DNA from 2 places in the Mesorhizobium sp. U510 genome. Region 2 is predicted to be linked to the other one. Evidence: predicted binding sites of a transcription regulator. Region 2 holds the regulator's gene; the other holds the start of a gene.
The links. Region 2 encodes PhoB, which activates phosphate uptake and scavenging genes when phosphate is short. Its sites were predicted from a motif close to TGTCATNNANCTGTCAT; they were not measured.

Region 1: the regulator PhoB is predicted to act here: its motif matches at 7,966-7,982, upstream of ACLGL5_RS08170 (DUF1045 domain-containing protein).

What each region holds. Positions count from the first base shown of each region.
Region 1 is NZ_CP180532.1:1,251,940-1,266,352, reverse strand. It holds gene ACLGL5_RS08205 (Gfo/Idh/MocA family protein) at 1-739, opposite strand, end outside; gene ACLGL5_RS08200 (MurR/RpiR family transcriptional regulator) at 896-1,741, shown strand; gene ACLGL5_RS08195 (bifunctional 5-dehydro-2-deoxygluconokinase/5-dehydro-2-deoxyphosphogluconate aldolase) at 1,897-3,831, shown strand; gene iolD (3D-(3,5/4)-trihydroxycyclohexane-1,2-dione acylhydrolase (decyclizing)) at 3,868-5,718, shown strand; gene iolE (myo-inosose-2 dehydratase) at 5,873-6,790, shown strand; gene ACLGL5_RS08180 (hypothetical protein) at 6,834-7,052, shown strand; gene iolB (5-deoxy-glucuronate isomerase) at 7,057-7,869, shown strand; gene ACLGL5_RS08170 (DUF1045 domain-containing protein) at 8,021-8,728, shown strand; gene ACLGL5_RS08165 (alpha-D-ribose 1-methylphosphonate 5-triphosphate diphosphatase) at 8,764-9,903, shown strand; gene phnN (phosphonate metabolism protein/1,5-bisphosphokinase (PRPP-forming) PhnN) at 9,900-10,529, shown strand; gene ACLGL5_RS08155 (COG4280 domain-containing protein) at 10,718-11,473, shown strand; gene ACLGL5_RS08150 (hypothetical protein) at 11,470-11,685, shown strand; gene ACLGL5_RS08145 (SMP-30/gluconolactonase/LRE family protein) at 11,753-12,634, opposite strand; gene ACLGL5_RS08140 (ABC transporter permease) at 12,637-13,605, opposite strand; gene ACLGL5_RS08135 (ABC transporter permease) at 13,602-14,413, opposite strand, start outside.
Region 2 is NZ_CP180532.1:241,668-256,080, forward strand. It holds gene ACLGL5_RS02980 (sugar ABC transporter permease) at 1-1,083, opposite strand, end outside; gene xylF (D-xylose ABC transporter substrate-binding protein) at 1,229-2,269, opposite strand; gene ACLGL5_RS02990 (ROK family protein) at 2,543-3,793, shown strand; gene phoB (phosphate regulon transcriptional regulator PhoB) at 3,806-4,495, opposite strand; gene phoU (phosphate signaling complex protein PhoU) at 4,515-5,222, opposite strand; gene pstB (phosphate ABC transporter ATP-binding protein PstB) at 5,248-6,051, opposite strand; gene pstA (phosphate ABC transporter permease PstA) at 6,048-6,899, opposite strand; gene pstC (phosphate ABC transporter permease subunit PstC) at 6,903-7,886, opposite strand; gene pstS (phosphate ABC transporter substrate-binding protein PstS) at 7,953-9,008, opposite strand; gene ACLGL5_RS03025 (PAS domain-containing protein) at 9,533-13,705, opposite strand; gene ACLGL5_RS03030 (hypothetical protein) at 13,911-14,240, shown strand; gene ACLGL5_RS03035 (hypothetical protein) at 14,270-14,413, opposite strand, start outside.

The DNA.
Region 1 (14,413 bases), 1.0 Mb from region 2:
CCTGGAGCGTGCCGGCAATGCCGTTTTCCAGATGCATCAAGATGCTGGCGATGTCGTAGGTCTCGACCGCGCGGCGGCCGCCCGCCGCCAGCTTGCGGTCGGCATAGGGCTTGGCCATATCGCAGATGACGCTGGCGACGCGGCCGAACAGGACCGAGACCAGCGACAGCGGATGCACGGCGAAGTCGTCGAGCGCGCCGTAGCCGGAGGCGGCTTCGTGCTTCCAGAAGAACAGCGCCTCGGGATCGGCCATGAAATCTTCGTCCATCTCGATGCGCAGATGATTGACCTCGCCGATGATCTTCTCGTCGAGCAGCGCGCCGATGTGACGGATGGCCGGGCTCTGGATGTAATTGTAGCCAAGGGCAGCGACCTTGCCGGATTTCTTCGCTGCTGCCGCCATCGCCTCGGCTTCGGCAAAGCTCGGCGCCATCGGCTTTTCGCACCACAGATGCTTGCCGGCCTGGAGGATGGCGATGGCCATTTCCGGATGGAACTGGTTGGGCGTGGTCAGCGAGACGATATCGACTTCCGGATCGTTGACGACGGCGCGCCAGTCGCCTGAGGCCTTGGCAAAGCCAAACTCCCCGGCCTTGCGCCGGGCAAGCTCCTCATTGACCTCGCCGAGATGGACGAGCCTGGGCTTGGCCACGTCGGGAAAGACGGCGCCGACGGCACTCCACGCAATGGCGTGGCACTTGCCCATGAAACCCGTGCCGATAAGACCGACGCCGACCATTTTCCGTTTCCTCCGCTGCCTGAAGCACTGCGTGGATGAATTAGTCCATTTTCTCTCCAAATGGAATGTCTGCCTCATTTTTTATGGCGTTCTTGCGCAGGCTCGCTATGATGGGGCAGAGAGGACGTTTCACGGATGAGCTTGGACGGGCCGACGATGGACGAACGGGTACCTCGCGACTTCGAGACGCTGCGCGCCACCATCCTGGACCGGCGCGAAAGCCTGCCCAAGCGCATCGCCCAGATCGCCGCCTACGCGCTCGACAATCCCGACGACATCGCCTTCGGTACCGCCGCCAGCATCGCCGCCTCGGCCGGCGTGCAGCCCTCCACCCTGATCCGCTTTGCCCAGCAGCTCGGCTTCGACGGCTTCACCAGCCTGCAGCAGGTGTTCCGCGAGCGGCTGCGCGAGCGCAACTCATCCTATGACGAGCGGCTGCAGGCGCTGCGCGCCAAGGCCGAGGGCGGCGCCGGTCACCGCGCGATCTTCGACGGCTTCGTCGCCGCCGCCAGCACCTCGCTCAACGACATTTCGCGCACGCTGGACGATGCGCATCTGGAAGAGGCGATTTCGCTGCTGGCAAAGGCGCAGACCATTTATGTCTTAGCCAAGCGGCGCTCCTATCCGGTGGCGAGCTATATCGCCTATGCGCTGGGCAAGCTGAAGATCCGCAACCAGCTGATCGAATTGGCCGCCGGCCTGAACGCCGAGATGATCGCCTTCGCCACGCCGGCGGACGCCGTCATCGCCATCTCCTTCTCGCCCTATGCGCCGGCCACCATCGAGGAAGCACGCACCATTTCAGAACAGGGCGTGCCGATCGTCGCCATCACCGACAGCTCGTTTTCGCCGCTCGCCCAGTTCGCCAGGGTCTGGTTCGAGGTTGCCGAGGCGGATTTCGCCGGCTTCCGTTCGCTGTCGGCGACGATGGCCCTGGCCATGGCGTTGACCGTTGGCGTCGGCGAGAAGCGGCGCGATACCGCCCGCAGGCGCAAAGCCTGATCGGGCACCTAAAAGCCAATTTTAGATCCGGGAATGCTCATTCCATATTGACTATGGATTGGAATTATTATTTCATATTCCCGGCACCACGCCGCCGCTCGCGCGTGTTACCCAAACAATGTTGTTCCTGACAACAAGTCTGACGGGAGGTTCCAATGAGCGAAGCCGTGGACGCCAGACAGGCGCCGCTCGACGTCATCACCATCGGTCGCGCTTCCGTCGACCTCTACGGCCAGCAGATCGGCTCGCGGCTGGAGGACATCACCTCTTTCGCCAAGTCGGTCGGTGGCTGCCCGGCCAACATTTCGGTCGGCACGGCGAGGCTTGGCCTGCGTTCGGCGCTGCTGACGCGCGTCGGCGACGAGCAGATGGGCCGCTTCATCCGCGAACAGCTGAAGCGCGAAGGCGTCAACACCGATGGGCTGAAGACCGACAAGGAGCGGTTGACCGCCCTGGTGCTGCTTTCGGTCGAGAGCGAAGGCGTTTCGCCGATGATCTTCTACCGCTCGGACTGCGCCGACATGGCACTGGCGCCGGAAGACATTGACGAGGCGTTCATCGCCTCGGCGCGTTCGATCGTCGTCACCGGCACGCATTTTTCCCGCCCCAACAGCGACGCCGCCCAACGCAAGGCGATCCGCATCATGAAAGCCAAGGGCGGCAAGGTTATCTTCGACATCGACTATCGGCCCAATCTGTGGGGTCTTGCCGGCCATGCCGAAGGCTTCGAGCGCTATGTCAAATCGGACCGGGTCTCGGCCCAGCTGAAGACCGTGCTGCCCGATTGCGATCTCATCGTCGGCACCGAGGAAGAGATTATGATCGCCTCGGGCGCCGATGACTGCCTGAGCGCGCTGAAGACGATCCGCGCGCTGTCGGCGGCCACCATCGTGCTGAAACGCGGCGCCATGGGCTGCATCGTCTATGACGGACCGATCAGCGACGACCTGGAAGACGGTGTCGTCGGCAAGGGTTTTCCGATCGAGATCTACAATGTGCTGGGGGCCGGCGACGCCTTCATGTCCGGCTTCCTGCGCGGCTGGCTGGGCGGGCAAGACCATGCGACGGCGGCGACCTGGGCCAATGCCTGCGGCGCCTTCGCCGTGTCGCGGCTGCTGTGCGCGCCGGAATATCCGACCTTCGAGGAGCTGCAGTTCTTCCTCAAGAACGGCAGCAAATACAGGGCGCTGCGCAAGGACGAGGCGATCAACCATATCCATTGGGCAACGACCCGGCGGCGCGACATCCCGTCGCTGATGGCACTCGCCTGCGATCACCGTGTGCAGCTAGAAGACGTGGCGGCGAAAGCCGGCGCCGATGCGGCGCGCATCCGCGATTTCAAGGTGCTGGCGGTCAAGGCGGCAGCCAAGGTCGCTGCCGGCCGTGACGGCTACGGCATGCTGATCGACGAGAAACATGGCCGCGAGGCGATGTTCGAATTCGCCAGGCATTCCTTCGCCTGGCTCGGACGCCCCGTGGAACTGCCAGGCTCGCGGCCGCTGCGTTTTGAGTTCTCGCAGGACATCGGCTCGCAACTGGTGGAATGGCCGGTCGACCATTGCATCAAGTGCCTGTGCTTCTACCACCCCGACGATCCGGCGGCCTTGAAGGAGGAACAGCAGCAGAAATTGCGCGCGCTGTTCGAGGCGGCGCGGAAAGTCGGCCGGGAACTGCTCGTCGAGATCATCGCGGGCAAGCACGGCAAGCTCGACGACACGACCATTCCGCGCGCGCTGGAGGAACTCTATGCGCTCGGCATCAAGCCGGACTGGTGGAAGCTCGAGCCGCAGGCGTCGGCCGGTGCATGGGCCAGGATCGAAGCGGTCATCCTGAAGCATGATCCGTGGTGCCGTGGCATCGTGCTGCTTGGGCTGGAAGCGCCGCAGGACGAGCTGGAAGCCGCCTTTGCGGCCACCGCCAAGGCGCCGATCGTCAAGGGTTTCGCCGTCGGCCGCACCATCTTCGTCCATGCGGCCGAAGAGTGGCTGGCCGGCAGGATGTCGGATGACGAGGCTGTCGCCGACATGGCGTCGCGCTTCGAACAGTTGACCGAGGCGTGGCTTGCCGCGCGCGGCCGCAAGGCGGCATAAGAAGGCGCGGCAGAAGAACTGCGGAGGAAACCTATCATGAGCAAGACAATCCGCCTGACGATGGCGCAGGCGCTGACCCGCTTCCTCAGCCGCCAGATGACCGAGATCGGCGGCAAAAAAGTGCCTATCTTCGGCGGCGTCTGGGCGATCTTCGGCCACGGCAATGTCGCTGGCATGGGCGAGGCGCTCTACCAGGTGCGCGACGAACTGCCGACCTTCCGCGCCCACAATGAACAGGCGATGGCGCATGCGGCTATCGCCTATGCCAAGGCCAATTTCCGCAGCCGCTTCATGGCCGCGACCTCTTCGATCGGCCCCGGCGCGCTCAACATGGTGACGGCGGCGGCGCTTGCCCATGTAAACAGGTTGCCTGTCCTGTTTTTGCCCGGCGACGTCTTCGCCAACCGCATCCCCGACCCGGTGCTGCAGCAGGCCGAGGATTTTTCCGACGGCACGGCGACGGTCAATGACTGCTTCCGTCCGGTGTCGCGCTATTTCGACCGCATCACGCGGCCTGAGCAGATCATCCCGGCGCTGAGCCGCGCCATGCAGGTGCTGACCGATCCGGCCGATTGCGGCCCGGTGACGCTGTCGCTCTGCCAGGATGTGCAGGCCGAGGCCTATGACTATCCCGAAAGCTTTTTCGCCGAACGGGTCTGGCACCAGCGCCGGCCGCGCCCGGACCGCCACGAACTCGCCGCCGCTGTGGCGGCACTCAAGGGCGCGAAGAAGCCGCTGATCATCGCCGGCGGCGGCGTTCTCTATTCGCAGGCCTCCGATGCGCTGGCCGAATTCGCCCAGGGCGCCGGTATTCCGGTCTGCGAGACACAAGGCGGCAAATCCTCGCTGCCGGACGATCATCCGCTCAACATGGCGGCGGTCGGCGTCACCGGCACCTCGGCCGCCAACCGGCTGGCGGAAGAAGCCGATGTGGTGCTCGCCATCGGCACGCGCCTGCAGGATTTCACCACCGGCTCATGGGCGCTTTTCAAGACTTCCAGCAAGACCATCATCGGGCTGAACGTCCAACCTTTCGATGCCGGCAAGCACCGGGCACTCCCGCTGGTCGCCGACGCGGCCGAGGGACTGGCCGAACTCGGTGCCGTGCTGAAGGGCTGGAAGGCGCCTGCCGCCTGGACCGACGATGCGGCCACCGGCAAGAAGGCCTGGCAGGCCGACGCGGCCAAGGTGACGGCCTCGACCAACGCCGCTTTCCCGTCCGACGCGCAGGTGATCGGCGCCGTGCAGCGGGCCATGGGCTCCGGCGTGACGCTGCTGCATGCAGCCGGCGGTCTGCCCGGCGAATTGCACAAGCTTTGGCAGGCCGGCGCGCCGGGTTCCTACCACGCCGAATACGGCTTCTCGACCATGGGCTACGAGATTGCCGGCGGACTCGGCACCAAGATGGCCAAGCCCGGCGAAGAGGTGGTCGTCATGATCGGCGACGGCTCCTATCTGATGCTGAATTCGGAGATCGCCACCTCGGTGATGCTGGGTTTGAAGCTCACCATCGTGCTGCTCGACAACCGTGGGTATGGCTGCATCAACCGGCTGCAGATGGCGACCGGCGGCGCCAACTTCAACAATCTCCTGAAGGATTCGCGCCACGAAATCCTGCCCGACATCGACTTCGCCGCGCACGCGGCGAGCATGGGCGCAATTGCCGAGAAAGTGCCGTCGATTGCCGGCCTGGAAAACGCCCTGCAGAAGGCGAAGACGAACGACCGCACCACCGTGCTGGTCATCGACACCGACCCGCTGGTCTCCACCGAGGCCGGCGGCCATTGGTGGGATGTGGCGGTGCCGGAAGTCTCCTCGCGGCCGCAGGTGAACGCGGCGCGCAAGGCCTATGACGAAAAGCGCCAGATGCAGAGCGTTGGCGATTGATGCTAAGTCGGCGCTGCTCCCTACCTCCCCCTTGTGGGGAGGTCGGACCGAGGGTCCGGGTGGGGGTCGGCGTCGCACCCCCACCCCGCTGCTTCGCAGCGACCCTCCCCACAAGGGGGAGGGTGAGAAACGAACTAAAATCTGGAGTGACGACTTGAAAGCCAAACTGGGCATGTCCCCCATCGCGTGGTGGAACGACGATCTTGCGGAACTGAGCGATGACGTGTCGCTGGAGGAGTGCCTGCGCCAGTCGCGCTCGGCCGGTTTCACCGGCATGGAGATGGGGCGGCGTTTTCCCAACGACCCTGCCGTCATGCTGCCGATCCTCAAGGCCGCCGACGTGACGCTGTGCGGCGGCTGGTTTTCCGGCACGCTGGTCGATGAGGAGATGAGCAAGAACAAGGATCGCATCCAGCCGATGATCGAGCTGTTCAAGGCGGTCAACGCGCCTTGCATCGTCTATGGCGAGGTCGGCCGCTCGATCCAGGGCGACCGCTCGAAGCCGCTGGCAACCAAGCCGAAACTCACCGGCGACGAGATGAACGCCTATGCAAGGCGCCTGACCGAATTCGGCGAATGGTGCGCCGAACAAGGCATGCCGCTCTCCTACCACCATCACATGGCGGCAGTGGTCGAGACCGAGCCGGAACTCGATGCCTTCATGCGCCATTCCGGCGAAGGCATTCCGCTGCTGCTCGATGCCGGCCACCTGGCCTTTGCCGGCGGCGACGTACTGCGCGCCATCGACAACCACCACAAGCGCATCAGCCATGTGCATGTGAAGGATGTGCGCATGGATGTGATCGACAGGCTCGACCGCACGAAACAGTCCTTCCTCGACGCCGTGGCGCTCGGCGCCTTCACCGTGCCGGGCGACGGCTCGCTCGACTTCGGCGCCATCGTGCAGCGCTTCGCCGACCATGGCTATGAAGGCTGGTTCGTGGTCGAGGCAGAGCAGGACCCGAAGAAGAACCCGCCGCTCAAGATGGCGCAGGTCGGCCACAAGGAGCTGATGCGGGTGATGACGGCAGCCGGCTACACGGTCGAAACCCAGGGTTTTCCGAATGCCTGACGCGACGGGTTCACGGCGAGGCAGGTTGCTGTAGATTGGCCCGATGAAAGATTCCGAGCACCCCTTCTTCCGCCCGTTGTGGCGGCGTGTCGCCGTCGTCGCGGTCTGTATCATCTGGTCGATCATCGAGTTCACCACCGGCACGCCATTCTGGGGCACCATCGCGCTCGGCTTCGCCGGCTATGCCGCCTGGCAGTTTTTTTATCTGTACAAGCCGGTTGATGAGAACAAGGCGCCGGCCGAGTCCGAACCGAAGGAGTAACCCGATGTCGAAGCTGCTGGTGAAGGCCGACAAGGGCCATGGCCGCGTTGCCCATGTGACGCCGAAAAGTGCCGGCTGGACCTATGTCGGTTTCGACCTGCATCGGCTGCAACCCGGCGAAAGCGCCTCGGGAAAGACGCAAGACCGCGAAGTCTGCCTGGTGTTCGTCACCGGCAAGGGCGCGGCGAAAGCCGGAGGCAAGGATCTCGGCCTGCTCGGCGCGCGTATGTCGCCTTTCGACGGCAAGCCGTGGTCGGTCTATGTGCCCGAGGGATCGGACTGGTCGGTGACAGCGGACACCGAATTGGAACTCGCAGTCTGCTCGGCCCCCGGCCTCGGCGGCGGCTTGCCGGTTCGGGTGATCGGGCCGGACGATCTCGGCCAAGAGGTGCGCGGCAAGGGCACCAACACGCGCTACGTCACCAACATCCTGCCGGAAGGCAAGCCGGCCGATTCTTTGCTGGTGGTCGAGGTCATCACGCCGGGCGGCCACACGTCGAGCTATCCGCCGCACAAGCATGACCAGGACAATCTGCCGGCAGAATCCTATCTCGAGGAGACCTATTACCACCGCCTCAACCCGCCGCAGGGCTTTGCCTTCCAGCGCGTCTACACCGATGCCGACACGAATGGCCATCGCGCGCTGGACGAAGCCATGGCGATTGAGGATGGCGATGTCGTGCTGGTGCCCAGGGGTTATCACCCCTGCGCCGCCTGCCATGGCTACGATCTCTACTATCTCAACGTCATGGCCGGGCCGAAGCGGACGTGGAAATTCCACAATGCGCCCGAGCACGAATGGTTGATGAAGGCCTGACCGTTTTGCGTTTCCGGCTGAACTTATTGGTCCAGCTCGGAAAAATCGTCGGCTAAGGACCTATTGGGTCGATTTGCCTTCGAAAACCCTTCAAAGCTTCGTCAATCCGTCATGGAAATCACCTATGGCAGCGGTCTGACGAGGATTCTCGATGCGTTATGCCATCTATTTCACCCCCCGGCAGGACGAACCGCTGGCGCGGATCGCCGCCAACTGGCTCGGCCGTGACCCGTTCGGCGCGGCGACGAAACCGGTCGAGGCCGTGGCCGATCTGGCGGCGGAGGAAGTTGCCTTCCACACCGCCTCGGCACGCCGCTATGGCTTCCACGCGACGCTGAAAGCACCCTTTCGCCTGGCTGCCAGCGAGACCGAGACGTCGCTGCGCGCCGCAATCGACCATTTTGCCGAAGCGACGCCGGTTGTGACGATCCCGCGTCTCTTCGTCAGCCAGATCGACAGCTTCTTCGCGCTGGTGCCGGAAGGACCGCTGCCGCCGCTCAACCGTTTCGCCGACGAGGTGGTGCGCGATTTCGACCGCTTCCGCGCGCCACTGACCGAGGCCGAGATCGAACGGCGCAGCCCGGATTCGCTGAAGCCGGCCGAGTTCCGCAATCTCTGCCAGTGGGGTTACCCCTATGTCTTCGAGACCTTCCGCTTCCACATGACTCTGTCGGGCCGCGCCGGGCCACAGGAAAGCCCTCGTTTGCGCGCAGCAATCGACAGCCTGTTCGCGGATGTGTTGCGGCAGCCGGTGCTGGTCGACGCGTTGACGCTGTTTATCGAGCCCGAACCGGGCGCGCCGTTCATGGTGCTTTCGCAGCACGCGCTGGGACGCCGCCCGGCAAGGAAAACTGGCTGAACTAACCTGCTCGAAGAACCAAAGGACTGCTCGAAATGACCGCCGAAACCGTTCTTTCCAACGCCCGCATCGTGCTTGCCAACGAGATCGTCGAGGGGTCGCTGGTGCTGCGTGACGGCTTTATCGCCGACATCGATGCCGGCGGCAGCCGGTCGGGCGAGGACATGGGCGGCGACTATGTCATTCCAGGGCTGGTCGAGTTGCACACCGACCATCTCGAGGGACACTACGCGCCACGGCCGAAGGTGCGCTGGAACCCGATCGCAGCGGTGCTTGCCCATGACGCGCAGGTGGCGACCGCCGGCATCACCACCGTGCTCGACGCCTTGCGCGTCGGCATGGACGAGGACGCCGACCTCACTTTGGCCGATATCCGCAAGCTGGCCGACGCTATCGAGGACAGCGTCGCGCAGGATCGCCTGCGCGCCGATCACTTCCTGCATCTGCGCTGCGAGGTTTCGGCGCCGGACTGCCTGCAGGCCTTCGCCGATTTCGACCAAGACGACCGGGTCAAGCTGGCCTCGCTGATGGATCATGCGCCCGGCCAGCGTCAGTTCGTCAATCTCGAAACCTATGCCTATTACTACCAGCGCAAGCTGAAGCTGACCGACCGCGACTTCAAACTGTTCTGCGAGAAGCGGATGGCGGAATCGGCGCGCTATTCGGCGCCGAACCGCGCGGTGATCGCGGCTGCCTGCCGTGAGCGCGGCATTGTGCTTGCCAGCCATGACGACGCCACATCGGGCCATGTCGACGAGGCGATCGAGCAGGGCGTGCGCGTTGCCGAGTTCCCGACCACCGAGGAAGCGGCGCGCGCTTCGAAGGCCGCGGGCCTGGGTGTTCTGATGGGTGCGCCGAATGTCATGCGCGGCGCCTCGCATTCGGGCAATGTCTCGGCGCGCGCGCTGGCCGGCGACGGCCTGCTCGACATCTTGTCATCAGACTATATTCCCTTCAGCCTGATCCAGTCGGCCTTCTTCCTCGGCGACATGGTCGAAGGCATTTCGCTGCCGCAGGCGGTCGCCATGGTGTCGAAGAACCCGGCCGAGGCCGTTGGCCTGACCGACCGCGGCGTCATCGAGCAGGGCCGCCGCGCCGATCTGGTGCGCGTGCGTGTCGACGACCATGTTCCGGTGGTGCGCACCGTCTGGCGGCAAGGGCGCCGGGTCGCATGATGGTGTCGGCCTTGATCGAGCGCGAGTTGTCCGCTGAAACGTTCCCTGTGCGTCATGGCGTCTTTGTCGCCGTCGTGGGGCCGAGCGGCGCCGGCAAGGACACGGTGATCGGTTACGCCCGTACCCTCTTCGCCGATGAGACCCGGCTGGAATTCGTCCGCCGCGTCATCACCCGGCCGAGCGATGCGGCGAGCGAGGATCACGACACACTGGCCGACGCCGCCTTCGTCGAGGCCGAGGCCGACGGCGCCTTCGCCATCTCCTGGGAAGCGCATGGCTTGCGCTACGGCCTGCCTGCCGATGTCGACTGGTCGGTCGCCAATGGCCATGTGGCGGTGGCGAACGTGTCGCGTGCGATCATTCCCACCTTGCGCGAGCGCTATGCCAATCTGGCCATTGTCGAGATCACCGCTTCGCCTGACGTGTTGGCCGAGCGGCTGGCGATGCGCGGCCGCGAGTCGCGCGGCGAAGTGCTGGCGCGCCTGGCGCGCAGCGCCAATGTGACCCTGACCGGCCCCGGCGTGACCACGATCGACAATAGCGGCCCGCGCGAAGTGGCCGGCGAGCGCTTCGCCGAGCTGCTGCGCAAGGCAATGGCCTTCTCCGACATGTCGGGCATGATCTGATTTAGGCGTGCATCCTGCAGCGGCAGCGTGCGCGGCTCAATTGGCCCCAAGCGCCGCCCATTGGCGCTCACTTGCTTTCCCGCGGCTTCCGGAGCGCTATGTGGTGCTGTCCACAGAAGTGATTCCAGGCCACGCGTCCTGGAACACCCGATCAGAGAATCCGGGGCGAACGAGCACAGGGAGCTTTCATGCAGACGCTGACGCCCATCCTCCCGACGGTCACGGCGGCATTTCTCGCCTCCTTCGTCGAGGTCGTCGAAGCCTTCACCATCGTGCTTGCGGTCGGCGTGACGCGCAGCTGGCGCCCGGCGCTGACTGGCGCCGCCTTGGCGCTGGCGTTGCTGGCGGCGCTGGTGCTGGCGTTCGGGCCGCTGCTGGCGCTGGTGCCGATCACCACGCTGCAGTTCATCGTCGGGGTGCTGCTGGTCCTGTTTGGCATGCGCTGGCTGCGAAAGGCCATCCTGCGCAGCGTCGGCGTCATAGCACTGCATGACGAGGAGGCGGCCTTCTCCAAGGAGACCGCCGCCCTCAGCCAGCAGGCCAATGACCGCCGCGCCGACTACCTCGCCGGCCTGGCCTCGTTCAAGGCGGTGCTGCTCGAGGGTGTCGAGGTTGTGTTCATCGTCATTGCCGTCGGCGCCGCCCATGGGCAGACGCTCTGCGCCAGCCTGGGCGCGCTGGCAGCCTTCGTCCTGGTGATGCTTATCGGCCTGGCGGTGCACCGGCCGCTGGCACGCGTGCCGGAGAATGCGCTGAAATTCGTGGTCGGGCTGATGCTGACCAGCTTCGGCATCTTCTGGACCGGCGAAGGCATAGGCGCCGACTGGCCGGGCGCCGATCTCGCTCTGCTCGCCATCTTCTCCATCGTCACGCTGGCGTCCTTTGGCATGGTGCGCTGGCTGCGCAGCACCTATCCCGTATCAGCCGGAGGGTTCGCCCGATGAGCGTCATCCGTCTTGTTGCCAGGGAATTCCTCGGCATGTTCGTCGATGACGGCAATCTGGCGCTGTTGGCGCTGGTGCTGGTGGCCGCCGTCGCGGCGGCGGTGAAGCTGCTGGCCCTGCCGCCGCTGCTCGGCGGCGTGCTGCTGCTGGTCGGCTGCCTCGCCATCCTGCTGCAAAGCGTTCGCCGCGCGGCACGTGCGGTCAAACGATAAAGGCGGCCCGCATGGCCGCTACCTCGGGCATCGTTTCGATAGCAAAACGATGCCCCAGCGATGCTGGCTATCCCTTGAACGCCGGCAGGGTCAGGCCCTTGACGCCGACATCGAGCGCGAACAGTCCACCCGGATTCTTCTGGCGGACGAAGTGGCTGGCCGGGCGCTTGAGGACGGCTGACGTGACATAGAGGATGTCGAGGTCCTTGCCACCGAATTCGCAGCAGGTCGGCAGGTCGGTCGGCAGAACCACGGTCTGCATCAATTCGCCATCAGGATCATATCGGCAGACCTTGCTGGTCACCGGGATGGTCACCCAATAGCATCCCTCGGCATCTACGGTGGCGCCGTCGGCGACGCCGCCGGTCGCCGTCATGTCGATGAAGGTGCGGCGGTTTTCGATATCGCCGGTGGCGGCCTCGAAATCATAGGCCCACACCGCGCCGGCATGGCTGTCGGAGAAATACATGGTCTTGGAATCCGGGCTCCAGGCCAGCCCATTGGAGCAACCGATGCCATCGATCATCTTGTGCACGGAAAGGTCGGGATCGAGCCTATAAAGCGCGCCGATGAATTCGATCGGCTGACCCGGCACCTCGAACATCGAGCCCGACCAGAAGCGGCCCTGGCGATCCGGCTTGCCGTCATTGAAACGGGTGTTGGGCATATGAGATTCCGGGTCGACGATCGCCTGGAACATGCCGGTCGCCGGGTCGAAGAAGTGAAAGCCGTTGGCCATGGTCAGCACAAGGCCGCCCTTCTCGCGCAGGCCGAGGCAGCCGAGATATTCCGGTGTCTCGAAGGTCTCGTCCTTGCCGGTCGCTGGATCATAGCGGTGGATCAGCTTCTTCCAGATGTCGATCCACCACAGCACGCCGGCCTTGGGGTCCCAGAGCGTGCCTTCGCCGAGTTCGGCCCTGGCATCGACGACGCAAGTGATTTCGACCATGGTCAGCCCTCTTTTCTCCGCAGCCTGCCGCCGAGGCCGGCGAAGGTCTCGCTGCCGATCGACACGGTGAGCAGGATGACAGCGCCGTAAACGATGAGCAGTGCTCCGCTCGACAGGTTCAGCGCCGGCAAAAGGCCGGTGAGGATGGTGAGCACCATGGCGCCGGCGACGGTGCCGAGATAATGGCCGCTGCCCCCGAGGATGGAGGCGCCGCCGATGGCCACCGCCGCGATCGAGGTGAACAGATAGGCGTCGCCCATGCCGAGATAGGCCTGGCCGGAATAGCCGGTCAAAAGCATGCCGGCGAAAGCGGCGGTGAGGCCTGAGATGACATAGGTGAGGATGGTGGTGCGTGCGGTCGGCACGCCGGAGAATTCGGCGACCGTGGCGCTGGTGCCTAGCGCGTAGAGATGGCGGCCGAACGCCGCCTTGGAGAGCAGCAGCGTCGCCACCAGGGTCAGCGCCAGCCAGATCAGCGCGATGACCGGAAAACCACCGAGCCGCCCGACCGACAGGAACTGGATCAGGGCCGGGGCCGAAGGCGTCGGCGAGCCGCCGGTCAGCACCAGGATCAGCCCTTGCAGGATGACGTTTGTGGCCAGCGTCATGATGATCGGCGGCACGCCGAACTGGGCAACGCCGATGCCGTTGATGAGGCCGATGAAAGCGCCGCCGGCAAGCAGCAGCGGCATGACCCAGACCAGCGGCAGATCCTGCCCGCCGCACAGCAGCGCCATGATGATGGCGGCCGAATTCAGCACCCAGGGCACCGACAGGTCGATGCCGCCGCCGATGATGACGAAGGTCTGGCCGAGCGCGACGATGCCGACGAAGGCGGCCAGCACGACGGTGGAGCGCATATTGGAGACCGACAGGAAACCCGGCGAGAACAGCGCCGTGACCAGAAGCAGCACCACCATGCCGGCATAGGCGAGCACGATGAGGCGGTTGCGGGCAAGGAAAGCGTTCATTGGACACGGTTCCTTGCGGCTTTCTCGGCGACGGAACTGGCCAGCACCGAGAGCAACAGGATGACGCCGGAGGCGACCGGCTGCCAATAGCTCGACACATGCAGGACGAAGACCAGATTGCCTATCAGGGTGAGCACGAAGGCGCCGATCAGCGTGCCGGCGAGATGGCCGCGTCCGCCGAACAGGCTGACGCCGCCGATGACCGCCGCCGCCACCGAAGGCAGGATATAATCCTTGCCGATGGTGGGCGAGCCGGCGCCGGTCTGTGTCACCAGGAACAGCGCCGCACCAGCCGCGAACAGGCCGGACAGGCCATAGGTGACGAGGTTGACCCTTGCGATCGAGACGCCGGAAAGGAAGGCCGACTTTTCGTTGGAGCCGGTCGCCTGGATGGCGATGCCGACCCGCGTCGCGCGAAACCACCACCAGAACAACAGCAGCACCAGCAGCATCCAGACCGGGCTGGTCAGGCCGAGGGGCTGTGCGGAAGCGAAGCCAACCCACCATGAGGGAATGCTGCCGCCATCGGTCGGCAGGATGATCATGGCGACGCCGTTGAGGATCGACCAGGTGGCGAGCGTGACCAGGAAGGGCTGCAGCTTGAGCAGCGAGATCAGCAGGCCGTTGAGTGCGCCGATCAGGAAACCGAGCGCCAGGATGATCAGCGCCCAAAGTGCCGTGATCGACGGATCGTCGGTAAAGCGCGTCGCCGCGATCACCGTGCCGAGGCTGATCATGCCGCCGATCGACAGGTCGATGCCGCCGCGCAGCAGCACGATGGTCTGCCCGGTCGCCGCCAGCATCAGCG
Region 2 (14,413 bases):
GAGCCGGGCCGACGAGATCGCCGCGCTGACCGCCGCCAGCACGCCCATGATCATGAACACCTTCATGGTCACCCAGCGGGTGTTGATGCCGGCAAGTTCGGCCGCCTCCGGATTGCCGCCAATAGCGAAGACGTAGCGGCCGAAACGCGTGCGCTTGGTGATGAAGGTCATGATGATGCCCACGGCCACCGCCATCAGCACCGGTATGGCAATGCCATGCGCGATGTACAGCCCGCCTTCGGGAACGGTAATGCCGTTCTGCTGGGCATACTGGCGCACGATGCCGATCGGCCATGGATAGGAATTGGCGATCCAGACGGCGCCAAGGATAGCGGCGCAGGCAACCACGCCAAGCAAGGTCTCGGCCCAGACAGGGCGCAGCGGAAAGTGGAACCGCTTGCGCTGCGACCTGCCGTTGAGCAGCATGAAGGCGACCGCCACGCAGGCGACGACACCGACGATCCAGCTGGCGGTGGCGCCGATCGAGCCGCGTGGTCCGCCGCCCATCAGCTGGAAAGTCGTGTCGAGCGGCGCGACCGTGCGCCCGCTGGTAATCAGCCATGCCATGCCGCGCCAGACCAGCAGGCCGCCCAGCGTCACGATGAAGGCCGGAACCTCCATATAGGCGATGATGAAGCCCTGGAACGCGCCGATCAGGAGACCAAGCGCCACGCCAGCCGCCAGCGCGATGATCCAGAGCCAGGGGTTTCCAAGCTGGAAACCGACGACGCGGATGAGGAATTCAGCCTGCGCCACGCCCATGATCATGCCGATCACGCCTTCGACGGATCCAACCGAGAGGTCGATGTTGCGCATGACGATGACCAGCACCATGCCGGTCGCCATGATCGCGACCGACGAGGTTTGCACCGACAGGTTCCACAGATTGCGCGGTGTCAGGAAAAGCCCGCCCGACAGGATATGGATGCCGACCCAGATGACCAGCAGTGCACCGACCATGCCGAGCATGCGCGTATCGAGTTCGGTAGCCTTGAGGAACCGTCCGACGGCGCTGAGTTCGGATGCACGCGCCTTGTCCGCTGTAGTGCTGCCGACCGGTTGATTAGAGGTCGTGTCGGTCATGCTATCCTCCCACCGGTTTACCGTCTGGCGCGGGTACCGAACATGGATGCTATTTGCTTTCCGCGGTCATTTGAAGCGGGAAGCCCCTTGAGAAACGCCGCGGCTTTTGGGCCGCGGCGTCGATATCGAACGGTATTGCGCCGTTTTAGTTGCAGGCGGCGACGCTGCCGGCGGCGACGCCCGCGCAGACTTCGTCCTTCTTGATCCAGCCGGCGTCGATGACGACGTTGAGATTGTCCTTGGTGATGGCCACCGGGGTCAGGAACAGCGACTTGACGGTGTTGCCGCCGGGCGTCGTGAAGTCCTTCACACCGGCGATGTCGGTCATCTTCTTGCCGTCGGCCAGCTGCGAGGCGATCTCGGCGGCGTTCTTGCCGAGTTCGCGCGCGTCCTTCCACACCGACACGGTCTGGGTGCCAAGCGCGATGCGGTTCAGCGCGGCATGGTCGCCGTCCTGACCCGAAACCGGCACGGTGCCGGCAAGACCCTGCGCCGTCAGCGCCGCGACGACGCCGCCGGCGGTGCCGTCATTGGCCGCGACGACCGCGTCGACCTTGTTGTCGTTGGCGGTCAGGAACTGCTCCATGTTCTTCTGGGCGTTGGCGGGCAGCCAGCCATCTGTATAGGCCTCGCCGACATTCTTGATCTTGCCGCTGTCGATGGCAGCCTTGAGCACTTCCATCGAGCCCGCGAACAGGAAGTCGGCGTTCGGATCGGCGCCCGAGCCCTTGATGAAGACATAGTTGCCTTCCGGCTTGGCCTTGAACACCGCGCTGGCCTGCAAGCGGCCGACTTCCTTGTTGTCGAAGGTCAGGTAGAAGACGTCCTTGTTCTCGATCAGCCGGTCATAGCCGACGACCGGAATGCCTTCGTCCAGCGCCTTCTGCACGGCCGGGCCGATGGCCGAGGCATCCTGGGCCAGGATGATCAGCGAATTGGCGCCCTGCGAGATCAGGCTCTCGACATCGGTAAGCTGCTTGCCGGGATTGGATTGCGCATCGGCGGAAATATACTTGTCGCCGGCGGCCTCGATCGCCTTCTTCATGGCGGCCTCGTCGGTCTTCCAGCGCTCTTCCTGGAAGTTGGACCACGAAACGCCGATGACCTTGTCCTTCGCCTGCGCGACCGACGCAAGCGTCAGCGACATGGCGACACCCGCCAGGATGGCGGCTGTGAATCTCTTCATGATATTCCTCCCTGCGCCGCGTATGGCGCGACCAACTGGCCCTAAGGCCGGCACAGAGGCCCTATTTTTTCGAGCCTCGAAAAAACACTGATCCAACACCGGAACGCTGTCAACAACGATTCTGATGGATTTTGATGTCCCTCTGAATTTTTTTCGAGCTTCGCAATAAATAAATGACAGCACAGGCCGCTTCTGCCAGTATTTGACCGTATCGCCGGCAGCGTTCGAGGGAGGACCGGAAGAACCGCGGCGACCGGGAGGATGTGAAAAAACATGTCGGTCGGAATCCGCCACGACGATCTGCGCCGGCGCAACCGCGCCATGGTGATCGCGGCCGTGCGCCGGGCCGGCCGGCCCTCGCGCACCGAGATCGCAGCGACCACCGGCCTCAGCCATTCGACCATATCGGCGATTTCCTCCGACCTGATCGGTGAAGGCATCCTGGCCGAGGGCAAGCCGAGCGAGGCCGGCGCGCTGAAACGCGGCAGGCCGCAGGTCGGCCTCGGCCTCAATCCGGAGGCCGCGGCTGTGATGACCGTGGTGCTGTCGCTGAATTTCCTGTCGGTCGCAGTCATCGACTATGCCGGCCAGGTGATATCGGAGGAACAGCGCCGGCTGGACACGCTGACCATGTCGCGCGAGGCGCTGATCGGCGAGTGCGTGGCCATAGTGCGGCGGCGCCTCGAGGATCCCGACATCGACGTACGCAGCGTCGCCCGCATCGCGCTGGCGATCCAGGGCATCACCGACACCGAGGCCCGGGCGATGCTGTGGTCGCCGATCACACCGCAGACCGACATCGCCTTCGCAGACATACTCGAAGCAGAGTTCGGTATCCCCGCCACCATGGAAAACGACTGCAACATGATGGCGGTGGCGCTGCGCTGGCGCGATCCCGAGCGCTACCGCGACGACTTCATCGCCATCCTGCTTTCGCACGGCATCGGCATGGGGCTGGTGCTGAAGGGCGAGCTGTTCACTGGCACCCATTCCTCAGGCGGCGAATTCGGCCACATGATCCACCGGCCGGGCGGCGCGCTCTGCCGCTGCGGGCGGCGCGGCTGTGTCGAGGCCTATGCCGGCAATTACGCCATCTGGCGCAACGCCAGGCAGCTCAGCGAGGACACCGAGCCGGTGGCCGATGTCAGCGACGCGCAGATGCGGGCGCTGGCCGCGACGGCACGGGAACGGGACGGGCCCGAGCGCGAAGCCTACCGCAAGGCCGGGGAGGCACTCGGCTACGGCCTCGGCAGCCTGTTTGCGCTGATCGATCCCGCGCCCGTCGCCATGGTCGGCGTCAGCGCCGCTGCCTTCGACCTGATCGAGCCGGCATTGCGCGAGGCCATCGCCCAGACCGCCGGCGGCCAGCACTCGAAATCGATCTCCTTCGACACCGAGCCGAACGAACTGCCGCTGATCCGCGAAGGCTGTGCCATGCGCGCGCTGACCTTCGTCGACCAGGAGATTTTCGCGCCCGGCGTGCAAACGAAAGCAGGCCCTGCCGCGAAGAAAAACGTCGCCTGAGTCAGTTCGTGCTCAATCCTCGCGGATCGCGTAGCCCGCCCCACGGATGGTGCGGATGACATCCGGCATGCGGCCATTGTTGACCGCCTTGCGCAACCGGCCGACATGCACGTCCACGGTGCGCTCGTCGATGTAGATCGTCTCGCCCCAGACATTGTCGAGCAGTTGGCTGCGCGAGAACACGCGCCCGGGGTGCCGCATCATGAATTCGAGCAGGCGGAATTCGGTCGGCCCGAGCCGGATCTCGCTCTTCTTGCGGTAGACCCGGTGCGATTCACGGTCGAGCACGATATCGCCGACCTTGAGCACGCTGGACAGCACTTCCGGCTTGGCGCGGCGCAGCAGCGCCTTGACGCGGGCCATGAATTCCGGCGTCGAGAACGGCTTGACCAGATAGTCGTCGGCGCCGGTGGAGAGCCCACGTACACGGTCGCTTTCCTCGCCCCGGGCGGTCAGCATGATGATCGGCAGCCGCTCGGTCTCGGGCCGCATTCGCAGGCGCCGGCAGAGTTCGATGCCGGACACCGCCGGCACCATCCAGTCGAGCACAAGGAGGTCGGGCACGTTCTCCTGCAGGCGGATTTCGGCTTCGTCGCCGCGGGTCACCACCTCGACCTGGTAACCCTCCGATTCCAGATTGTAGCGGAGGAGCACGCCGAGCGGCTCCTCGTCCTCCACCACCATGATGCGTGGTGCGATCATCGATTGATTACCCCTGCGCTCAGGCCGCCGGCGCCGACATCGCCGTCTCGTCCTGTTTTGGACGATTGGCGGGCAGTTGCGTGCCGGTCAGGACATAGTACGCATTCTCGGCGATGTTGGTCACATGGTCGCCGATGCGTTCGAGATTCTTGGCGCAAAACAACAGATGCGTGCAAGCCGTGATGTTGCGCGGGTCTTCCATCATATAGGTCAGCAATTCGCGGAAGACGGAGGTGTATTTGACGTCGATGCGCTCGTCGTCGGCGCGCAGCTTCGCCAGTGCCGCGGCATCGCGCGCCGCATACTCCTCGATCACACCCTGCACCTGGATCAACACCAGCTGCGCCATGGCGTCGATGGAATGCGACAGGTCGCGCGGCGTGGCGCTGAGGCCGACAGTGCCGACGCGCTTGGCGATGTTCTTGGCAAGGTCGCCGATGCGTTCGAGGTCGCCGGCCATGCGGATCGAGCCGACGACATGGCGCAGGTCGTCGGCCATCGGCTGGCGCTTGGCGATCAGCGTGATGGCGCGGTCGTCGAGTTCGCGCTGGCGCGCATCCATGATGGCGTCGTCGGAGACGACGCGCTGAGCGAGAGCATTGTCGGAGTTCAGCAGTGCCTTGGTGGCGCCGCCGACCATCGAGCCGGCGAGATCGCCCATGTCGCTGATCAGCCTGCTGATCTGTCCGAGATCCTCGTCGAAGGCTGCGACTGTGTGTTCGGCCATGATCCTGGTCCTCGTATGCGTGCGATCAGCCGAAGCGGCCGGTGATGTAGTCTTGCGTGCGCTTCTCGCGAGGCGACGTGAAGATCTTCTCGGTGCGGTCGAACTCGACCAGTTCGCCCAGATACATGAAGGCGGTCTGCTTCGAGACGCGCGCCGCCTGCTGCATGTTGTGGGTGACGATGACGATCGTGTAGTCGGCCTGCAACTCGTCGATCAGCTCCTCGATCTTGGCGGTCGACAGCGGGTCAAGCGCCGAGGCCGGCTCGTCGAGCAGGATCACCTCCGGCTTCACCGCCACGGTGCGGGCGATGCACAGCCGCTGCTGCTGGCCGCCCGACAGGCTGAGGCCGCTGGCATTGAGCTTGTCCTTGACCTCGGTCCACAGCGCCGCGCGCTTGAGCGCCTGCTCGACACGGCCGTCCATCTCGGCCTTGCTGATCTTCTCGTAGAGCCTGACGCCGAAAGCGATGTTCTCGTAGATCGACATCGGGAACGGCGTCGGCTTCTGGAACACCATGCCGATCTTGGTGCGCAGCAGGTTGAGATCCTGCGAACGGTCGAGGATGTTCTGGCCGTCGAGCAGCACCTGGCCCTCGGCGGTCTGCTTGGGATAAAGCTCGTAGATGCGGTTGAAGACGCGCAGCAGCGTCGACTTTCCGCAACCCGACGGGCCGATGAAGGCGGTGACGCTGCGCTCGGGCAGCGACAGCGTGATATCCTTCAGCGCCTTCGACTGGCCGTAGTAGAAGTTGAGGTTCTTGACCTCGATCTTGGCCTTGGTCACCGCCTCGGCGGCGATCGTCATGTCTGGAGACAACATCTGGCTCATTTGTCCTCTCTGCGTCCGGTCAGGCTGCGCGCAAAGATGCTGAGCGCGAGAACCGTCAATGTGATTATGAGTGCACCGGTCCAGGCCAGCTGCTGCCATTCCTCATAGGGGCTGAGAGCGAACTGGAAGATGGTGACAGGCAGGCTGGCCATCGGCGCGTTGAGATTGCTCGACCAGAACTGGTTGTTCAGCGCCGTGAAAAGAAGCGGTGCGGTCTCGCCGGAGATGCGGGCGATGGCCAGCAATATGCCGGTGACGATGCCCGAAAGCGCGGCGCGATAGGCAACCGAGCGGATGACCACCCAGCGCGGCGCGCCGATCGCGGTGCCGGCTTCGCGCAAGGCGTTGGGCACCAGGTTGAGCATGTCCTCGGTGGTGCGCACGACGACGGGGATGACCAGGATGGCGAGTGCTACGGCACCGGCGATCGCCGAGAAATGCCCCATCGGCCGCACCATAAGCTCATAGACGAACAGGCCGATGATGATCGACGGCGCCGACAGCAGGATGTCGTTGATGAAGCGCACCACCGTGGTGAGCTTCGAGAAGCGGCCATATTCGGCCATATAGGTACCGGCCAGCACGCCGATCGGCGTGCCGACGATGATGCCGATGATGGTCATCACGATGCTGCCGTAGATGGCGTTGAGCAGGCCGCCGGCGTCGCCGGGCGGCGGCGTCATTTCCGTGAAGACCGAGAGGGAGACGCCGGCCAGGCCCTTGTAGAGCAAGGCGCCAAGGATCAGCGCCAGCCAGGCAAGGCCGATGCCGGCAGAGATGACGCACAGCGTCATCATCACGCCATTCTTGCGCTTGCGGCTTTGGTGAAGCGATGCGGCTGTCGACATCGGTCAGGCTCCCGTGCGGGCGTCGATGCGCATCAGCATGTAGCGGGCGATGGCAAGGATCAGGAAGGTGATAACGAACAGGATAAGGCCGAGCGCGACCAGCGAGGAGGTGTAGAGATCGCCGACCGCTTCGGTGAATTCGTTGGCGATGGTCGCCGAGATGGTCGTTGCCGGCGCAAACAGCGACGTCGAGATGCGGTGCGCGTTGCCGATGACGAAGGTCACCGCCATCGTTTCACCGAGCGCGCGGCCGAGAGCGAGCATGATGCCGCCCATGATGCCGATGCGAGTGTAGGGAATGACGACCCGGCGCGTGACCTCCCAGGTCGTGCAGCCGATGCCATAGGCCGATTCCTTGAGCACCGACGGCACCGTATCGAAGACGTCCTTGGTGATCGAGGTGATGAACGGCAGGATCATGATGGCCAGGATCATCGCCGAGGTCAGCAGGCCGATGCCATAAGGTGGGCCCGCGAACAGGCCGTTGAGGCCGGGAATGCCGTGGAACACGCTGATGATGAAGGGCTGCACCGTCGTCTGCAGGAACGGCGCCAGCACGAACAGGCCCCAGATGCCGTAGATGATCGAAGGGATGCCGGCCAGCAGTTCAACCGCCATGCCGATCGGACGCCGCAGCGGGCGTGGGCAAAGCTCGGTGAGGAAGATGGCGATGCCGATACCGAGCGGCACGGCGATCAGGATGGCGATGGCCGAGGTAATGATGGTGCCGTAGATCGGTGCCAGGGCGCCGAACTTCTCCGTCACCGGGTTCCAGCTTTCGCTGGTCAGAAAGGAAAAGCCGAAGGTCGACAGGGCTTGCCAGGAACCGGCAAACAGCGAGATCGCAACGCCGCCGAGCAGAACCAGCACCAATATCGCGGCGGCGCGGGTTGTCGCATGGAAGATTGCGTCGGTCAGCGCGAACCGTCGAACGGTGGCATCGCGCGAACTTCTAACGGCTGGCAAGGCTTCCTGGACAGCGCTCATGTCAAGCTCGGCTCTTTCAGTTGAAGGAAAAGGAGCGCCGCGGGCGCGGCGCTCCTTTGGAGGATGTTACTCGCCAACGTAGACGGGCTTGCCGCCGGCCTGGATGTCGGCCTTCCACGAAGCCTTGATCAGGTCGACGACGCTGTCGGGGATCGAGACATAGTCGAGCGCCTTGGCGGTTTCCTTGCCGTCCTTGTAGGCCCAGGCAAAGAACTTCAGGGCTTCGCCAGTGGCAGCGGCATCATCCGGAGCCTTGTGGATCAGGACCCAGGTCGAGGCCGCGATCGGCCAGGTGGTGTCGCCGGGCTCGTTGGTGATGATGACGTTGAAGTTCTTGGCGCCCTTGAAGTCCGCATTCGAAGCGGCCGCGCCGAAGGATTCGAGCGACGGCTCGACGACCTTGCCGGCTGCATTCAGCATCTTGGAATAGGACAGGTTGTTCTGCTTGGCATAGGCATATTCGACGTAGCCGATGCCGCCGTCCGTCTGCTTGACGGTGTTGGCAACGCCTTCGCTGCCCTTGGCGCCGACGCCCGTCGGCCATTCGACGGCGGTGTCCGAACCGACCTTGTCCTTCCAGTCGGGCGAGAGCTTCACCAGATAGTTGGTGAAGTTGAAGGTGGTGCCCGAGCCGTCCGAACGATGCACGACGGCGATCGCGGTCGACGGCAGGGTGAGGCCGGGGTTCAGCGCCTTGATCGCGGCATCGTCCCAGGTGGTGATGGCGCCGAGATAGATCTGGGCGAGCGTCTTGCCGTCGAGGACGAGTTCGCCCGGCTTGACGCCGGTCAGGTTGACGATCGGCACGATGCCGCCCATCACCATCGGGAACTGCACGAGGCCGTTCTTTTCCAGATCGGCGTCGGACATCGGCTTGTCGGTGGCGCCGAAGGTCACGGTCTTGGCGATGACCTGCTTGATGCCGCCGCCCGAACCGATCGACTGATAGTTGAGGCCGATGCCGGTGTCCTTCTTGTAGGTGTCGGCCCACTTGGCGAACACCGGATAGATGAAGGTCGAACCAGCGCCGGAAAGGTCAGCTGCGATGGCTGCGGAAAGGGTGAAGGTAGACGCTGTAGCCATTGCGATCGCAACGGCCGCCGAGCGGATGAAATGTCTCATGTGGCCTGCTCCTGTTCGGAAGATGGTCTCTCGGCGCCATTGCTAACCAGCGCCCGCTGAGGCCAATAGCCTTGGATTATTACAGTCGCATGACAGTTTCGTGTCAGCCCGGTAACGCGTCGCCGGCACTGCAAAAGGCGGTCGCGTCGGATCGCCGTGGCCTGATCCGAGTTTGCGCCCGGAATCAGGGACTTGAGCCATCCACCGGCCGGAGCCGCCGCCGGATTCGACGGGGCTTTGTCGGATGAAGAAAATCCGGACGGGAGCGCGTTGCTCAAGGCCAGAGCGTGTCATGGCCGGGCCATCGCCAAAAACAGGTCCGTTGGGGTAGGTTGACGCTGTTTGTTGCCGGCGGTCGCTGCTCCCGCCCGTAACTGCAAGGGCGGAATTCGATTTTGCCATTGTCCCGGGTCGGCGCCGCCTTTGGTATGGTGCGATCGCACCATAGGCATTGCACGCAGGGGTAGCAGCAGAATCCGCGATTGATTCCCTCGGCTTGCCTCTTGGAACCGGGCGACGCCCTGCTATCCCGCGTTGCGCTGGACCTGGCGCCCGGCGCCGAGCCAGCGCTCGACTTTCTCCAGCAGGGCCCTGGGGCTGATCGGCTTGGGCAGATAGTCGTCCATGCCCGCCTCCAGGCAGCGTTCGCGATCGCCCTTGAGCGCATGCGCGGTCACGCCAACGATCGGCACATGCATGCCTGTTTCCTGCTCCAGCTGGCGGATGGCGGCGGTCGCCTCGAGCCCGCTCATCTCCGGCATCGAGACATCCATCAGGATCATGCACGGATTGAGCTTGCCGAATGCGTCGAGCGCCTTACGGCCATTGCCGACGATCTCGAAACTATGGCCGGTCTCGCGAAGGATCTGGGTGAAGACCATCTGGTTCACCTCATTGTCCTCGGCCACCAGTATGTCCAGCCTGTGTCCATCACCGCCAGTGGCGGGCAGCCGGGGCCGAACCGGCGGCGGCTGCAATTGCGCGCGTTGTTCGGACAGCGCCAGCGGCTGCGGCTGGGGAGCATCAGGCCTTTCGGCTGCAAGCGGCTGGATGGCCTGGCTGTCCGTGGCGTGGCGATGGCGCTGGATGGTCGCCACCAGCGTCTCCAGGAGCACCGAGGAGCGTGCCGGCTTGATCAGCTGGGCATCGATGCCGAGATCGCGGTAGCTTGTGTTGGCGAGCGACTGGTCGACCGAGGTCAGCATGATGATGGGCGTGTCCGCGAGGCCTTCGGTGCTGCGCACGATGCGCGCCATTTCGGCGCCGCTCATCTCGGGCATCTGGTAGTCGAGCACGACGCAATCCACACGCACGCCATAGGCGGCGGCCGCGATCAGCACCTTGAGGCCCTCCGCGCCGCTTTCGGCCGCGCAGGAATCGAACGTCCACGAGGTCATCTGCTCGGTCAGGATGGCCCGGTTGACGGCATTGTCGTCGACGATCAGCACGCGTGCGCCCGTCACGTCCACCGGCATGATGCGCTGCCCGCTCTGTCCGGCCCTGGGCAGCGTCACGGTGAACCAGAAGGTCGAGCCCTTGCCCTCGGCGCTCTCGACGCCGATGGTGCCGCCCATCAGTTCGACCAGCCGTGAGGTGATGGCAAGGCCAAGCCCGGTGCCCTCATGCCGCCGTGTCGAGGAGGTGTCGACCTGGCTGAATTTTTCGAACACCAGCTTCAGTTTTTCCTCGGGGATGCCGATCCCGGTGTCGGTGACCGAGATCGTCAGCCTGGTTCCGGTCGGAACCCTCTCACCGGTCACGTCGACCAGCACATGGCCTTCGTCGGTGAATTTCACCGCATTGCCGACCAGGTTGGTGACGATCTGCCGGATGCGGCCGACATCGCCGACGAACAGGTTTTCGAGCCTCGGCTCGACACGCACGATGAGTTCGAGATCCTTTTCCTTGGCGCGTGTCGACACCAGCGTCGCCACGTCCTCGATCGCCTCGGCAAGGTTGAAGGGCGCCGGATCGAGCACCATCTGGCCGGCATCGATCTTGGAAAAATCCAGGATGTCGTTGATGATGGTCAACAGCGCGTTGCCCGACTTGACGATGATGTCGGTGAACGTCTTCTGCTTGGGATCGAGATTGGATTTGGCCAGAAGTTCCGCCATGCCCAGCACACCGTTCATCGGCGTGCGGATCTCATGGCTCATATTGGCGAGGAATTCCGACTTGGCGCGGTCGGCGAGCACGGCACGCTGGCGCGCCTCGCTGAGCTCCGCCTCGCGCATCTTCAGTTCCGTGATGTCGGTGGTCGATCCGATCAGGTAGAGCGAACCGTCCGACGCGATCATTGCACCCTTGCGCGCGAACTGATGCCTGACGGTGCCGTCGGCAAGCCGCACCGTCTCCTCGACCTCCTGGGTGTCGCCGGTGCGCAGCACGGCCAGATCGCCGGCCACGAAAGCCTCGCCGTCCTCCCCGAAAATCTCGATGTCGGTCTTGCCGATCGCGTCTTCCCTGCTGAGGCCGGTCAGATCGCACCAGCCCTTGTTGACATAGAACTGCCTGAGATCGGAACGCTTGGCGTAGATCGACACCGGTACATTGTCGATCAGGCTGCGGAACACCTCGTTCTCGCGCATGCTCTCTTCCAGAGCCTTCTCGCGCGCCTTGACGTCGGTGATGTCGGTGCTGGAGCCGACCAGATGCACCGATCCGTCGGTCGCCACCAGGCGGCTCTTGCGCGTCATCAACTGTCGCACGGTGCCGTCACGATGGGTGACGGGCTCTTCGACCTCGAGGCCCTTGCCGGTTACGACGACCTCGGTGTCGTCATTGCTGTAGCTTTCCGCGTCTTGTGTGCCGAACAGCTCACGGTCGGTCCGGCCGATGACGTCTTCCTTGGCGATGCCTGTCAGCGCGCACCAGGCCTTGTTGACGAATTCGATGCTCAGGTCCTGCGCCTTGATGAAGGCGGCCACCGGCAACTCGTCCATGACGTGGCGGAAGAGATCGATCTGGCGCATCGAGTCGCGCAGCGCCGCCTCGCGGCTCTTGATGTCGGTGATGTCGACGCGCACGCCGATGAACGTTCCGTCATCGGTGCGCATGTCATAGACTTGGTACCAGCGCCCATCGGCATTGAGGCGCTCGTAGGAAGAATTCGGCAGGTGGTAGCGGGCCAGTATGCCGTCGAGCCAGCGTTCGGGTTCGACCCCGTACAGCTTGTCGATCTCGGCATCGCCGCTCGAGCGGAAATAGCCGATCGACTGGCCGAATTCCAACGCCTCGCGGAAGCTGCAGCCAGGCTGCCAGAAGGGCTTCAGCGCCGGCAGCGTGTCCTGCAGCTTGCGGTTGGCGAAGACGAACTTGTCGTCGCGGTCGTAGATGATGACGCCGGCCGGCAGCGATTCCAGCACGCTGGCGAGGTGCTTGCGCGCATCTTGTGCCTCGGTCTCGCGCCCCTTCATGTCGGTGACGTCGACATAGGAGATGAGCCGCTTGCCGCCGTGCAGCGGCGCCAGCGATGCGACAAGTGTGCGCCCGTCATTGTGCGGCAATTGTCTTGAGCCGGCGACACCGGCCCTGATTTCGGCTTCGCGCTCGGCGGTATGGCGTTGCCAGGCGACGTCATCGGCGCCGTAAGGATCAATGGCGCGGCTGGCTTCCATGAGTTCGCGAAAGGCGGAGCCGATCCCGGCGCGGCCTGGATCGATCCTCCAGAAGTCATAGAAGGCGCGATTGATGACTTCGGCGCGCATATCGGCATCCAGCACGAGAACACCGATCGGCATCTCATCGACCATGGTGCGGAGATTGACGAAGGTCTCGGCGATTTTGGCGTTGGCGCCTTCGATCTCGGCATCGCGACGCTTGAGTTCGGTGACCTCATAGTAGGTCAAGAGCCGCTTGCCGCCGGACAGCGCCGTCACCGAGAACATCATCGTCCTGCCGCTGGCATGGACAAATTCGCGAGGCGCGACGGAGCCGGCGCGAATCTCCTCGATACGGCTGGCGAGGTAGCGCTGCCACTGCTGTTCGTCGATATCGCCATAGATGCCGTTGCGGCGGTTCAGTTCCATCAACTGGCTGAACGGAGCGCCAACGGTCACAGCGCCGTCCGGAATGCTGGACAGGTCGCGATAGGCCTTGTTGACGATCAGCGTGTCGAGCTTGCCATCGAGCAGCACGACGCCCATGTGCATGGCGTCCATCGTCCGTTCGAGATCGGCAAGATGCCGGTCGGGATCGCTGCCCGACAACGGGTTTTGCTCCATGGTTTCGAAGGCGCCGGCCAGTGCGGTGACGTTGCGGCCTATGCCGCGGTAGCCGGCGAATTTTCCTTCGTTGTCGAACCGTGGGAAGCCTGACGTCAGCACCCAGCGGCAGTCGGCGCCGCCACCCTTCAGTTCATAGACGAAGTCGCGGAACGGCCGGCGCGCCTGCAGATCCTCCAGATGCGCCGTGGCGCTGTGATTACCCTTCAGGACCTGGTTGAGGAAATCGAAGCGGAACCGGCCCAGCACATCAGCCGGATCGATGCCTGTGGCCGCCTGGTAGGTGGGTGAGAGCCAGGAGAACCGCAGTTCGGCGTCGGTCTCCCAGACCCAGTCCGAGCCTGCCTCGAGCAGTTGGCGAAGCGCGTCGGGCGAATCCATGTCCGCGCATGGCGGCGCGTCGCCGCGATGCACCGGCTTTTCAGGCCTACGCTTGCCGCGCGCGCCGGTTGCTTCGTCCGCTTCCGCCATCCTGTCCCCACCCGAAAATCAAGGCCGAACCCTCCCTCCGCGGTTCGTCGGCGGAATGTGCCCGAGAAGCATTAACGATCCGCTAACCTTAACGGCGCAACCGGCATGCTCTTTCTGCGTTAATCCGTCGGGTTGTCGGGCGGGCCAAGCCCGCGTTATAAGCCGCGCAGGGGTGTTGCTAATGTATCGACGGATAGGGCCTTTCTTGCTGGGCGTAGCGCTGCTTTTCGGCAGCGGCTGTGCGCGCAGCTATGACGGCACGGTCATCATCCCGCGGCCGCTCGACGCCAGGCGCTTCTGGGACCGGCCGCCACCCAATGTCGACTACGTGCCGCCGGCCGACAACGGCGCCTTTCCGGCGTCGCCGCAGCCGCCCGGACAGTTTGCCGAACGCAGGGTTTCGAAACCTGCCGGGCACAGACGGCATCAGACGCGATATTCACCGCCGCCTCCCCCGCCGCCAGGCCCGGAAAAGCAACTGGCATGCAGGAATGTGAGCGCACCAGGCGAGCGCGTTCGCATGGTCTGCGAATAGGCTCAATTCGGGGAGAGTTCCCCGCAGCCTTACAGCGATGCCGCGCCCTTCTTCGGTTCCTTCGCGCCAAGCTTGTCGAGCGCAAGGCGAACCTGGCGCAGATCGTCCTGCCAGCCGTCATCATCACCCATGGAACTCTCCGACGCGGCTCGTTGCAGGCCGCGGGCCTCGGA